DNA from 4 places in the Micromonospora sp. NPDC093277 genome. Region 4 is predicted to be linked to each of the others. Evidence: riboswitches for the same ligand, from Rfam matches in the RefSeq annotation. Region 4 holds a riboswitch; each other region holds the start of a gene.
The links. Region 4 has a riboswitch for cobalamin ahead of ACIRG9_RS26855 (CbtB domain-containing protein). Riboswitches for the same ligand answer to the same signal wherever they lie in the genome.
Positions count from the first base shown of each region.

Region 1: linked by a shared signal. The riboswitch ahead of ACIRG9_RS05560 (ribonucleoside-diphosphate reductase subunit alpha) and the one ahead of ACIRG9_RS26855 (CbtB domain-containing protein) in region 4 are both predicted to bind cobalamin.
Region 2: linked by a shared signal. The riboswitch ahead of ACIRG9_RS07585 (prenyltransferase/squalene oxidase repeat-containing protein) and the one ahead of ACIRG9_RS26855 (CbtB domain-containing protein) in region 4 are both predicted to bind cobalamin.
Region 3: linked by a shared signal. The riboswitch ahead of ACIRG9_RS21025 (hypothetical protein) and the one ahead of ACIRG9_RS26855 (CbtB domain-containing protein) in region 4 are both predicted to bind cobalamin.

Region 1 covers NZ_JBIWJO010000002.1:206,891-210,243, forward strand. The annotation lists gene ACIRG9_RS05550 (nuclear transport factor 2 family protein) at 1-39, shown strand, start outside; gene ACIRG9_RS05555 (M1 family metallopeptidase) at 254-1,678, shown strand; cobalamin riboswitch at 1,784-1,998, shown strand; gene ACIRG9_RS05560 (ribonucleoside-diphosphate reductase subunit alpha) at 2,169-3,353, shown strand, end outside.
Region 2 covers NZ_JBIWJO010000002.1:648,022-651,374, reverse strand. The annotation lists gene ACIRG9_RS07595 (LysE family translocator) at 1-306, opposite strand, end outside; gene ACIRG9_RS07590 (acyl-CoA thioesterase) at 310-822, opposite strand; cobalamin riboswitch at 938-1,152, opposite strand; cobalamin riboswitch at 1,304-1,436, shown strand; gene ACIRG9_RS07585 (prenyltransferase/squalene oxidase repeat-containing protein) at 1,522-3,353, shown strand, end outside.
Region 3 covers NZ_JBIWJO010000009.1:140,443-143,795, forward strand. The annotation lists gene metE (5-methyltetrahydropteroyltriglutamate--homocysteine S-methyltransferase) at 1-1,448, opposite strand, end outside; partial or broken gene ACIRG9_RS21025 (hypothetical protein) at 1,532-2,056, opposite strand; cobalamin riboswitch at 2,104-2,317, opposite strand; gene ACIRG9_RS21030 (cellulose-binding protein) at 2,707-3,353, shown strand, end outside.
Region 4 covers NZ_JBIWJO010000014.1:176,778-180,130, reverse strand. The annotation lists gene ACIRG9_RS26875 (ABC transporter ATP-binding protein) at 1-598, shown strand, start outside; gene ACIRG9_RS26870 (hypothetical protein) at 613-789, opposite strand; gene ACIRG9_RS26865 ((2Fe-2S) ferredoxin domain-containing protein) at 778-1,293, shown strand; gene ACIRG9_RS26860 (histidine phosphatase family protein) at 1,314-1,889, opposite strand; cobalamin riboswitch at 1,979-2,116, shown strand; gene ACIRG9_RS26855 (CbtB domain-containing protein) at 2,148-2,366, shown strand; gene ACIRG9_RS26850 (CbtA family protein) at 2,399-3,139, shown strand.

The DNA of each region.
Region 1 (3,353 bases), on a different contig from region 4:
CGCGCGCCGGAAGGCTTCGACGCGCACGCCCACCACTGACGGCGGCGGTGGACGGGACGGTTGTCCCGTCCACCGCGCCATCGCCCGGGGGGCGGGAACACCGAAGTGGACGGTCACGGGTTGACCAATCGGCGGAGCCACTTGGGCAGACCGGTGGAGGCGAGGGCGGCCTGCAGATCCTTGACGGAGGCGCGTCGGTACGGATGGATAGGCGTACTCATGTGACACCAGTACGCCCACCGAGAGGACTCCCATGACATATCCACGCCTGCGCGCTGCCACGATAGCCACGGTCGCACTGGTGGCCGCCGGATCTGCGGTGGCACCGGAAGCGGCCGGCGCGGCACCGGGCAACCCTGGCGCCCCCCGTTACTCGGCCGGCGCGCCGAGCATCGGCGACCCCTACTTCCCGGACCAGGGCAACGGCGGGTACGACGTCCAGCACTACGACCTCGACTTCTCGTACGACCCGGCGACCCGGTTCATGGACGCCACCGCCACCATCACCGCGGTCGCCACACAGGACCTCGACCAGTTCAACCTCGACTTCCGCGGCCCGGAAATCTCCTCGCTGACGGTCAACGGGCACGCACACGCCTTCACCCGCGACGGTCAGGAACTGGTCGTCACCCCGCGCCCGAAGCTCAAGGCCGGGCAGACGTTCACCGTGGTGGTGAAGTACGCCGGCGTACCGGCCGTGATCACCGACCCGGACGGGTCGATCGAAGGCTGGGTGCCGACCGACGACGGCGCCTTCGTCGCCGGTGAGCCGCAGGGCACGCCGGCCTGGCTGCCCACCAACGACCACCCGACCGACAAGGCCACCTTCCGCTTCACGGCCAAGGTGCCGGAGGGGCTCACCGCCGTCGGCAACGGGCAGCTCCTCTCCCAGGAGACCAGCGACGGCTGGACCACCTTCGTCTGGGACTCGACCGAGCCGATGGCCAGCTACCTGGCGACGATCACCATCGGCAACTTCGTGGTGACCGAGACGACCACGGCGGGCGGGGTCCCGGTGTACATCGCGGTCGACCCCCGGCAGGTCGCCGGCTCGGCCAGCGCCGTCTCCCAGCTCCCGAAGATGATCGACTTCTTCTCCTCGAAGTTCGGCCCGTACCCGTTCGCCTCGACCGGCGCGATCATCGACCGGGCCCCGAACGTGGGCTACGCCCTGGAGACGCAGACCAAGCCGATCTTCTCCGGCGCGGCGAGCGTCAGCACCATGGCGCACGAGCTGGCCCACCAGTGGTACGGCGACAGCGTGTCGCCGGAGCGCTGGTCGGACATCTGGCTCAACGAGGGTTTCGCCACGTACGCCCAGTGGATGTACACCGAGTACAACGGCGGCGCGTCGGTCGCGTCGACCTTCAACAGCAGCAGCAACTACGGTCGGGCCGCGTCGTCGTCGTTCTGGCAGACGGTCCTCGCCGACCCGGGCCCGGTGGACATGTTCAGCAGCATCCCGTACAACCGGGGCGCGATGACCCTGCACGCGCTGCGCGGCAAGGTCGGCGACGAGACCTTCTTCCGCATCCTCCGCGAGTGGGCGGCGGGCAACCGCTACAGCCACGCCTCGACGGCCGACTTCATGGCGCTGGCCGAGAAGGAATCCGGGCAGAACCTCGGCACCTTCTTCGACGTGTGGCTGTACCAGAAGGGCAAGCCCACGACCTGGTGACACCGGCGGGCCCCGCGACCCTTCGGTCGCGGGGCCACCGCGGTGAGACGAAGCCGACACACCGACGCGACATCTGGTGTTGCTCGGGTGGCGGCACAACCATATATGGTGTCTGACGCAGCTGGTTCGACCGTCCTTCCAGGGCGGCCGAGGCAAGAGGGAACCCGGTGGGAATCCGGGACTGCCCCGCAGCGGTGAGTGGGAACGACCGCCGTCATCAGCACTGGACCTGTGGTCCGGGAAGCGACGGCCAGTAGGAGACCGGTTCCGGCCGGTCGTGCCCGCGAGTCCGAAGACCTGCCAGCGCGTCGCACGCCCTCGACGGGGCGCGCGACGGTCCGAGGCCGCGCGGGACGGCCGACGCCACCGGGCACCGCCACGCCGGCACGTGCCCGCCGGTGTCCGCACCCGCGCGCCGAGGACCATCCGGTCCCGAGCTCGCGAGGAGTGCGTAGTGACAGTCACCGAGGTTCACCCGGCCGCCGGCGCGGTGCCGGGCGAAGCCGCCCCGCCCGGGCAGCGCCGCCCGCAGATGCACGTCCGCAAGCGCAACGGCGACAGCGAACCGGTCGACGTCAACAAAATCGTCCGCGCGGTCGAACGGTGGACCGACGGCCTCACCGACGTCGACCCGCTGCGGGTGGCGACCCGCACCATCAGCGGCCTCTACGACGGTGCGAGCACCGACGAACTGGACCGGCTGTCCATCCAGACCGCGGCCGAGCTGATCGGCGAGGAACCGCAGTACTCGCGCCTGGCCGCCCGCCTGCTGGCCGGATACGTCGACAAGGAGGTACGCGGGCAGGGCATCGCCTCGTTCAGCCAGGCGATCCGGCGCGGACACGCCGAGGGGCTGATCGGTGACGAGACCGCCACCTTCGTCGCGGCCCACGCGCGCAAGCTCGACGACGCCGTCGACCCGGCGGGGGACCTGCGGTTCGAGTACTTCGGGTTGCGCACCGTCTACGACCGGTACCTGCTGCGGCACCCGACCAGCCGGCTGGTGCTGGAGACGCCGCAGTACTGGCTGCTGCGGGTGGCCTGCGGGCTGTCGCGTACCCCCGGCGAGGCGATCGACTTCTACCGGCTGATGTCCAGCCTGGCGTACCTGCCCAGCTCACCGACGCTGTTCAACTCCGGCACCCGGCACACCCAGATGTCGTCCTGCTACCTGGTCGACTCCCCACGCGACGAGCTGAACTCCATCTACCAGCGCTACGCGCAGGTGGCCAACCTGTCCAAGTTCGCCGGCGGCATCGGCATCGCGTTCTCCCGGGTCCGCTCCCGGGGCGCGCTGATCCGCGGCACCAACGGGCAGTCGAACGGCATCGTGCCGTGGCTGCGGACGCTGGACGCGAGCGTCGCGGCGGTGAACCAGGGCGGCCGGCGCAAGGGCGCGGCCTGCGTCTACCTGGAGCCGTGGCACCCGGACGTCGAGGAGTTCCTCCAGCTTCGCGACAACACCGGCGAGGACGCCCGGCGTACCCACAACCTGAACCTGGCCAACTGGATTCCGGACGAGTTCATGCGCCGGGTCGAGGCGGACGCGATGTGGTCGCTGTTCGACCCGGACGAGGTGCCCGAGCTGCCGGACCTGTGGGGGGCGGAGTTCGACGCCGCGTACCGGGCGGCGGAGGCGCAGGGACGCTTCGTGCGGCAGGTGCCCGCCCGGGAG
Region 2 (3,353 bases), on a different contig from region 4:
GGTGGTCGGCCGGCCGGCGGTTCGTAGCGCCCGCACCCCGAGAACGACCAGGTAGGCCGCGCCGGCCCAGCGGATCGCGGTGAACAACACCGGTGAGGCGGAGATGAGCGCGGCGAGGCCGCCGACGACCGCGGCGACGTGCACCGCCTCGCCCGCCGCCACGCCGAGAGCGGCGACCACCCCGGCACGGGTGCCGTAGCGAGCGGCGTTGGCCAGGACGAACATCATGTCGGGGCCGGGGGTGACCATGAGGACGGTGATCGCGGCGAGGTAGCCGGCGACGGTCGCCGCGGACAGTCCGAGCATGTCTCAGTCCTCCTCGGCGCCGTCGAGCAGGGCCCGCCGCAACGCCAGCCGGTGCTCGCGGCGGATCTGCGCCTCGCGGTAGCGGCGCTGGTCCTCGTCGGTCTGCGGCAGCAGCGGCGGGACGACACGGGGTTGGCCGTCGTCGTCGACCGCGACCATGACCAGGTGCGCGGTCGCCACATCGACCGGCGGTACCGCTCGGTCCCACCTGTCCGCGCTCACCTTGACGGCGACCTCCATCGAACTGCGACCAGCCCAGGTGATCCGGGCGTCGACGTGGACGACGTCACCGACCCGTACCGCGCGGAGGAAGGCGGTCTCGTCGATAGCGGCGGTGACCGCAGGTCCGTCGGAGTGCCGTGCGGCGACCACCCCGGCGACGGAGTCGATGAGGTTGAGGATCCGCCCTCCGTGCACGGTGCCCATCAGGTTGGTGTGGTGCTGGTCCATGATCTGCGACATGGTCAGGCGCGAGGCCGACGGCGGCCGGCCGGCGAGTGTGGTGGTGTCGTGCATGGGTCGTCCGTCCTCGGGAAGCAGACCGCCGGACCGGCCGGAGCGCACGTCGAGGACACGCCCCATGGCGTGTCACCCGCACGACCCGCCCGCGAGGTCGACGGCAGCGCACACCCCTCGTGTGCGCAGCGCGGGCAGGTCTTCGGACTCGCGGGCGCGGCCGGACGTGCCGGTCTCCTACTGGCCGTCGCTTCCCAGGCCATGGGCGGCCCAGTGCCGATGACGGCGGTCGTTCCCACTCACCGCTGCGGGGCAGTCCCGGACTCCCACCGGGTTCCCTCTTACGACGCCCGGTCAGGGACCGGGCGAACCAGCGCCGTTCTCCACCCTACAAGGCTCCGACCGATCGTTCGGTCGTGCCGGAGCCGGCTGTGAGCCACGTCCCTCGCCCGAACCGCCGGCTCAGCTCACCGAACCCCGAGCGCGTGTCGACATCGATCAACGCCTTGCTGTTATCCAGGTGACGCCCGTCGAGGATTGACGTTGGCGAAGAGCGTGTGTTGCGATGGGGTGCTCCAGCATCAGGGGAAGCCGGTCAAATTCCGGCACTGGCCCGCAACCGTAGGTCCCGTCAGGGACGAGTCGGATTACCTGGCTGGAGGTGCCACGTCAGCGTCGTCGAGGTCACGGCGCGGGCATCGCGCCGGGGAGCCGGTTCGGGGTCCGCGTCTGCGCCGCTCACCCCTGGAAGAGTGCGTCATGCCGGTTCCCGCCCGCCGATCATCCCGCCTGTGGGCTTCCCTCGCGACACTGATCACGCTCGGCATCACCACGGTCGTGGTGTCCGTGCCGGCCGCGGCTGACCCGATCGAGTCGTGTACACCGGCCAACGGCGCCGTCGTCGCTGTCGATTTCCGCCCCTGGGGCGGTCAGGTGCTGCGTGGTTGTGACGCCACGCCGACCACAGGTTTCGATCTGTTGCACGAGGCGGGTTTCACCACCACCGGGACTGTCCACGACGGACCCGGATTCATCTGCCGGATCGGCAACGCCACCTTCGAAGCGGGCACCCAGTACCCCAAGCCCGACCAGGAGGCGTGCACGCTGACCCCACCCGCGACGGCCTACTGGTCCTACTGGTTCGCCCCACCCGGCCAGCGAACCTGGACCTACAGCCCGCTGGGCGCCATGGCCAAGGTGCCCGGCCACGGCGAGGTGCAGGCCTGGGTCTACGGCGGCACCGACGTGGGCGGCACCACGGGTCAGCCGACCTTCACCCCGGATGAGGTCCGCGCTGCCGGCACCACCCCGCCTGCGACCGCCACACCCACCATCGGGCCCGGCGGCCCCGGTGCCCAGCCCACCCCGGCCCAGATCGCCGCCGCGACCGCCTTCCTGGCCGGGAATCTGACCGACGGCGATCACGTGTACGACGCCGATTGGGAGACGGTCGACTTCACCCGCACCATCGTCGTGGCCACCGCGCTCGCCGCCGCGGGTGGTCAGGATCCCGCGCTGGCGAAGCTGCTCGACTACCTCGCCGCGCACGTCGACGCGGCAGTCTTCCCCGACGGCGCTGCCGCGCCCCCGAATCAGTACAACGCCGCCAGCCTGTCGCTGCTCGTCACGATCACCGGTGGCGATCCGCACACGTTCGGTGGACGCGACCTGACGGCGGTGCTCACCGACCGGGTGTGTACTGCCCTCGACCCGTTGGCAGGCTGCGCGGCCGCGGGAGACTTCGCCGGATCCTCGTCCCCGTCGGCACACGCGACAGCACTGCTGGCGCTGCGCCGCGCCGGGATCACCCCTCCGGCGTCGACGGTCGAGCGGCTGCTGCAGTGGCAGTGCGCCGGCGGCGGATTCGCTGATTCCCTGATCGCTCCTGGCGAACTGTGCACGCAGGACCCGGCGAACACCGGGACGGCGCTTCTCGCGTTGACCGTTCTCGGTGGCCACGACGCCGCGATTACCGCTGCCAGGCAGTACCTGACCGGAGCGCAGCAGCCCGGCGGCGGCTTCCTGCCCTACGTCGGTGCCGCCGCGCCCGAGACGTATGTGACGGCTCTCGCGGCGCAAGGGCTGATCGCGACCGCCGCCACCCAACCGGCTGCCGAGGCGATCGCCTTCCTCACCGCACGCATCACCGGCGACGGAGGACTCGCGGCGGACACCACGATCACCGAATCCGACCTGGTGGCAACCTCGGGGGCGGTCGCCACGCTGGCCGGAGGCAACCTCGCGACTCTGAGTCACCCGCTCGGCGGCGAGCCACCACAGGGCCCCACACCAGACCTCGCCAAGGGGGTGGAGTGGCTCGTCGGGCCGAAGCAGCTCATCGACGGCCGATATTATGAGTCGTTCCCTGGCTACCCCGACTTCGGCCTCTCCATCGACGGTGCGTTCGCCTTGGCCGCGACGGGGCGAGATGACTCGAAGCTGCGGGCGATCATCGAGTTCATCCGCGGTGGCGGCAAGGTCGGCGACAGCGAGTTCACGGTGGACAGCTGGCTGGGCGTCGGCACCTCGTACCCGTCGGGTGGCGCGATCGGCAAGGTTGCGCTCCTCGCCCAGGCCAGCGGCTATGATCC
Region 3 (3,353 bases), on a different contig from region 4:
CGCGACGCCTCGATGCTGGTGACGTCGGCGTCGAGGGCGTCGATGGCGGTGATGACCTCCCCGAACTCGGAGTAGCACAGGTGGGTGTGGATCTGTGTGCCGTCGGCGACACCGCAGGTGGCCAGGCGGAACGCGCCGACCGCCCAGTCCAGGTATGCCTTCTGGTCGGCCCGGCGTAGCGGCAGCGTCTCGCGCAGCGCCGGTTCGTCGACCTGAATGACCCGGATGCCGGCCGCCTCCAGGTCCCGGCACTCGTCGCGCAGGGCCAGCGCGACCTGATCGGCGGTGTCACCCAACGGCTGGTCGGCCCGGACGAACGACCACGCCAGGATCGTCACCGGGCCGGTGAGCATGCCCTTGACCGGGCGCTCGGTCAGCGACTGCGCATAGGTGGACCAGGCGAGCGTCATGGGCGCCTTGCGGGCCACGTCGCCGTGGATGATCGGCGGACGGACGCAGCGAGAGCCGTAGGACTGCACCCACCCGTGCTCGGTGGCGGCGAAGCCGGCCAGTTGCTCACCGAAGTACTGGACCATGTCGTTGCGTTCCGGCTCACCGTGCACGAGCACGTCCAGCCCGAGCCGCTCCTGAAGGCGGATGACCTGCTCGACCTCGGCGCGCATCCGCTGCGTGTAGCCGGCATCGTCGAGCCGGCCGGCCCGGTGCTCGGCACGCGCCCGGCGCAGCTCGCCGGTCTGCGGGAACGAGCCGATGGTCGTGGTCGGCAGCGGCGGCAGGCCCAGCCGGGCCTGCTGAGCCGCCGCGCGCCGCGAATAGGCGCCACGCTGCCGGTCCACCGGGCGCAGCGCGGCGAGCCGACCCCGGACGGTGTCGTCGCGCCAGGCTGCGGGGGCGGGAGGAACCGGCTCGGGCAGGGACGTGGTGCCGTCGCGCAGGGCGCGGCCGAGCAGGACGACCTCATCCACCTTCTGCCGCGCGAAGGCCAGCCGACGGCGCAACTCGGGGTCGAGCGCGGTCTCGGCGGAGAGGTCCACCGGCACGTGCAGCAGCGAACACGACGTGGAGACCGCGACCTGGTCGGCGAGTCCGGTGACCGCGGCGCCGGCCGCCACCGCCGCGCGCGGGTCGGTACGCCAGACGTTGCGGCCGTCCACGAGCCCGGCCACGATGGTCTTGCCGCGCAGATGACCCGCAGCGGCGAGCTGTTGCAGGTTGTCCCGACCGGCCACGAGGTCCAGGCCGAGGGCCTCGATCGGCGTGTCCAGCAGGGCGGGCAGTGCGTCGCCGAGCTCTCCGAAGTAGGTGGCGACGAAGATCGCCGGCCGCCGATCGGTCGCGCACAGCCGGGTGTACGCCTCGCGCAGCGCGTCGATCTCGGCGCCGCTGCGGTCGGCCACGTAGGCGGGCTCGTCCAACTGCACCCACCGCACGCCGCTGTCGGCGAGGGCCCGCAGGATGTCGGCGTACACCTCGACCAGGTCCGGCAACCGGTCGAAGGTTGTTCGCCGGGCGCGGAGGGCTTCGCCAACAGCAGGAAGGTGGCGGGCCCGACCAGCACCGGCCGGCTCTCGATGCCCAGCTCGCGGGCCTCACGGTATTCCTGCAGTGCCTTGACGGTGTTCGCCGCGAAGGGGGTGCCGCGGCCGATCTCGGGGACCAGGTAGTGGTAGTTCGTGTCGAACCACTTCGTCAGTTCCAGCGGCGGCTCGGCATCGACGCCTCGAGCCATGGCGAAATAGGTGTCCAGGTCGGCCAGGCCGAGCCGGGCGAAACGCTGCGGGACGGCGCCGACGGCCACCGCGGTGTCGAGCATGTGGTCGTAGTAGGAGAACGTGTTGGACGGGATGGCGTCCAGGCGGGCGTCGCGTAGGGTCTGCCAGACCTGGGCCCGCAGTTGAGCGGCGACAGTCGCCAACTCGGCGGCGTCGATCCGGCCCGCCCAGTAGGCCTCGACGGCATTCTTGAGTTCACGGTTGCCGCCGATCCGTGGATAGCCGAGCACGGTGCTCTGACCGAACGGGATAGTCATCAGATTCCTTCCCTCGAGGGTGCCCGAGGACTCCCACGACGACCGGGAGGGAGGGGACGGCGACATGCCGGCTCCGCCCGGTCGTCCCGAGAGACCGTCGGCGGCGCACACCGGGCGGTGTGCGCGGTGCGGGCAGGTCTTCGGACTCGCGGGCGTGACCAGCATGGTCGCCTACTGGCCGTCGCTTCCCAGACCTCACGGTCCAGTGCTTGATGACGGCGGTCGTTCCCACTCACCGCTGCGGGGCAGTCCCGGATTCACACCGGGTTCCCTCTTACGACGCCGCGCCCGTTCTGGGCCCGGCGAACCAACACCACCGCCCATCGTATCGCTCAATGAGCTCTGTGGTCGGCGTGCCCGTCCCCGGGTTCTTTGCCGCCCACGGCATGTGGGGCGTTTCGGATGGAGCGACACTGATACCGCTGCTGGGCTATGAGCAGGCCGGCAACGAACGCGTCGCACTCGACGCCGCCGGCGCGGTCGTGCCCGCATCCTGGTCGAACTGGTGCACCCCACCTCCTGACCCGCTCCGCCGGTGGGGCTCCTCCGGTGTCGGCCGCCCGTCGCCCGAAAGTGTTTCAGGCGGGTAACCCATTGACACGCTTCAGTGAACGGCGTGAGGCTTTTAGGACTTCCGTGTGCATCCATCACGGTCGTTTCCCCACCGCCGTTCCCGGGAAGGAGCCCTTGTGGCCGTCACCTTAGGACGCCTGAAGATGCAAGCGAGGATCGCCATCCTGGCCGCGCTGTCCCTCGTCGCGGGACTCGTCGCGATCGTGGCGACCGTCCGGCCCGCCCTCGCCGCCGTCGAGGACGATGGTGCCGACTGCCAGGTCGGCTCGGCCACACTGACCTCGAACTCGCAGCTGCCCGACCCCTTCACCAGGATCAACGGCACACGCATCACCACCACTTCCGACTGGCGGTGCCGTCGAGCGGAGATCAAGAAGCTGGCCGAGCAGTATGTCTACGGCAGCAAGCCGGCAAAGCCGACGAGCGTCACCGGCACGGTCTCCAACAGCAACATCACGGTCAACGTCAGCCACAACGGCAAGAACGCGAGCTTCTCGGCGAGCGTCCAACTGCCCAGCGGCAGCGGACCCTTCCCGGCCGTCGTCGTCGTGGGCGGGCTCGGCGCGGACACCTCCACCATCCTCGGCGCCGGCGTAGCGATCATCAACTACGACCCGCTCGCCGTCGGCAAGGAGGGCACGGCGCGTAACAACAAGCAGGGCGCCTTTTACACCATCTACGGCAACACCAGCAGCACCGGCATCCTGGCCGCCTGGGCGTGGGGCGTCAGCCGCATCATCGACGTCGTCGAGCAGTCCGGCGGCAGCATCATCAGGCCCAGTTCCATCGG
Region 4 (3,353 bases):
CGGGACCGTGACCGTCGCGGGCGACGAGGTGGCCGAACTGCCGCGTGCCGCTGCGGCGCGGCGGATGGCGCTGCTCGCCCAGTACACCGAGACCGACCTCGACCTGACCGTGCTCGACGTGGTGCTGCTCGGCCGCACCCCGCACCGCCGCTCCCGCTGGTCCGACAGCGACACCGACCGGGCGGCCGCAGCCGACGCTCTTGAGCGCGTCGACATGACCGGGTACGCCCACCGCAAGTGGCAGACGCTGTCCGGCGGGGAACGCCAACGGGTGCAGCTTGCCCGAGCGCTGACCCAGGAGCCGCAACTGCTCCTGCTCGACGAGCCCACCAACCATCTCGACATCGGCCACCAGTTGCAGCTGCTGCACCTGGTCCGCCGCAGCGGCGTCACCACCCTCGCCGCACTGCACGACCTCAACTTGGCCGCGATGTTCTGCGACCTCGTGGTGGTGCTGCACCACGGCCGGGTCGTCGCCTCCGGACCGCCTGTCGGCGTGCTGACGCCTGCGCTGCTCGCCGACGTGTACGCCGTGGACGCTGACGTCACCGTGCATGACGGACGCACGGTCATCACCTACCGGGCACCGGCAGCATGAAGGTCCTGCTCGTCTCACGCGGGGCGACCCACCACGGCGGCCATGACGCGATCCATCGCCTCGCCGCGGCGGTCGCCGAGGCTACGGGCGTACCAGTGGCGGCGTGTTTCCTCGACGGCGCCGAGCCATCCCTGCATGCAGCCCTCGATGCCGTACCGGAGGATGGCGAAGTTCTGCTCGTGGCCACCCACGTACCGCCCGACCGGTACCTCGACATCTGGATCCGCCGCGCGGTCGCCCACTGGCGCATCACACGGGACCGGCAGACACGGATCCTTGTCGCCGCGCCGCTGGCGACGCAGCCCGCGCTGGTCACGGCAGTCAACGATGCCATCGCCGGCGAGCGCACCCGGCTCGACGGCATCCCCGGACCATTCCGCAGCCCGGCCTGGTCACAGATCACCCGCCACCGCCGGCACGTGCTGGTCTGCCGTGGGCCGCGCTGCACCGCATACGGTGCCGACCACGTCGCCGCCGCCCTCGGCAACCGGCTGAAGGAGCACGGCCTCGGCGACGACGACGTCCTGGTCACCGCGACCGGCTGCCTGTTCCCGTGCAACCTCGGCCCGCTCGTCGTCGTGTATCCCGACGACACCTGGTACGAACAGGTCGACGCAGACCTCGCCGTCCGTATCACCGACGAACACCTGCGCGACGGCATGCCGGTTGACGGCAGACGCCCACGCGACTCGTGAACGGGAGAACGACAAGGCCGCTACCGGTCGTCCAGCGGACCTGCCGTCATCCGCACCGTCCAGCGCCCGGAGCCGCCCCGCAGGATGGTCCCGGTGAGGGGTGCGATGTCGATCCGCCAGAACGAGGCAGGTGCGGCGCCTATCGCGTTCACGATCAGGGCGCGGATCACCATCGGGTGGGTGACCGCGACGAGCGTCCGCACGGAACCGGGCAAGGCGCCAAGCCAGCGGCCAGCCCGGTCGAGCAGGTCGTGCAGAGACTCGCCGCCGTGCGGGGCTGCGGCCGCGTCGGTCAACCAGGCCGCAACCGCATCCGGTTCGGCGGCCGCGACATCGTCCAGCGTGCGGCCGGCCCAGCGGCCGAGATCGGCGTCGCGCAGCCCCTCATCGATACTTGGCACGAGCCCGAGAGCGGCGGCGGTCTGCACACAGCGCAGCGCCGGTCCGCAGCGGACCTCGTCGGCGCGCGGCAGCATGCCGGCGAGTGCGGTCGCGTCGGCCAACCCGTGCGCGTCGAGCGGCTCGCCTTGGGGGAAGGCGGCGGCCCGAGTGGCTGCGGTGGGTGCGTGGCTGACCAGTACGAGGCGACTGCTCATACCATTTGACCTCCCACGCCTTGATGCCACTGGGTCCGTCGAAGTGATCTACAGATCGGGTTCATTCCGCACGTTGACACTGCTGGGCCGTCGGCCGTAGCGTCCGGGGCACAGCGTGATGGTGGAGGAAGCCGGTGAGACTCCGGCACGGTCGCGCCACTGTAACCGGTCGAGGGCTCGAGCCCACATGACCGGGAGTCAGACCCTCCCCGTCGCCAAACCCGCTATGGGACGCGTTGATCCCAAGGAGGTCCTGTCATGGCCGACGTGTCACTGCCCACCCCCGCCGCCGTACCCCTTCCGGCCCCCATCCCGTTGCGCCAGATCATGCCCTGGGCTGTCTTCGGCGCGGTGCTCGCGGTCGTGCTGCTGTATTTCGTCGGCGTGGAACAGGGTGTGCTCTCCGTGTTCTCCGGCTCGACGGTGCACGAGTTCGTGCACGACGGTCGCCATCTGCTCGGCTTCCCCTGCCACTGAGAGCGGTGGGAGATTCCGTGTTGTCCACACGCATGCTGCTTGTGCGGGGCATGATCGTCGGCCTCGCCGCCGGTGCCGCCGCCTTCGTGTTCGCCACCCTCTTCGGAGAGGGTCCGGTCGGGCAGGCCATCGACTTCGAGTCCGCACACGCCGGCGGGCACGACCACGGCGATGAGCCCGAACTGGTCAGCCGCACCATCCAAAGCACGGTCGGCCTGGCCACGGGCACGCTGGTGTACGGCGTCGCGCTCGGCGGCCTGTTCGCCCTTGCCTTCGCTGTCGCGTACGGCCGGATCGGCCGCTTCAGCCCCCGCGCGACCGCCGCTCTCGTCGCACTCGGTGGCTTCGTGACCGTCGCGCTCGTACCTTTCCTCAAGTATCCGGCCAACCCGCCGGCCACCGGCAGCCCGGACTCGCTTGGCCAGCGCACCGGCCTGTATTTCCTCATGATCGTGATCGCGGTCGCCGGCGGACTCCTCGCCCTCTCCCTCGGGCGTTGGCTTGGTCCTCGCTACGGCGGCTGGAACGCCAATATCGCCGCCATTGGGGCATACGTAGCATTAATCGCTATCGTCGAGTTCACCCTTCCTACGATCAGCGAGGTCCCCGACGGCTTCCCCGCCCTCGTGCTCTGGAATTTCCGGCTCGCCTCACTCGGCACCCAACTCGTCACCTGGACCGTGCTGGGGTTGCTCTTCGGCGCGCTCGTCGGACCTCGTAGGCACGTGCACACGGTCCCAGCGGACAAGGCAGCGGTCAGCGCCGGCCGGTGAGGCCGTAGCGCACCGCCCGGGGCCGGCATCGCCACGCCCTGGGCGGCTGAGGGTCAGCGGTGTCCGCCTTTACCGCTGGTAAAGGCGGGCACCTCGCCGGGCACGCGCTGCTCGGCGTGGCATACCCACGGATAGAGCGCTATCGGGTGACCGCGGCGCGCCTGGTGGGCCCGGCCGTCTCCCATCCTGCGGATGCAGGAGCGGGCCGGGCCTC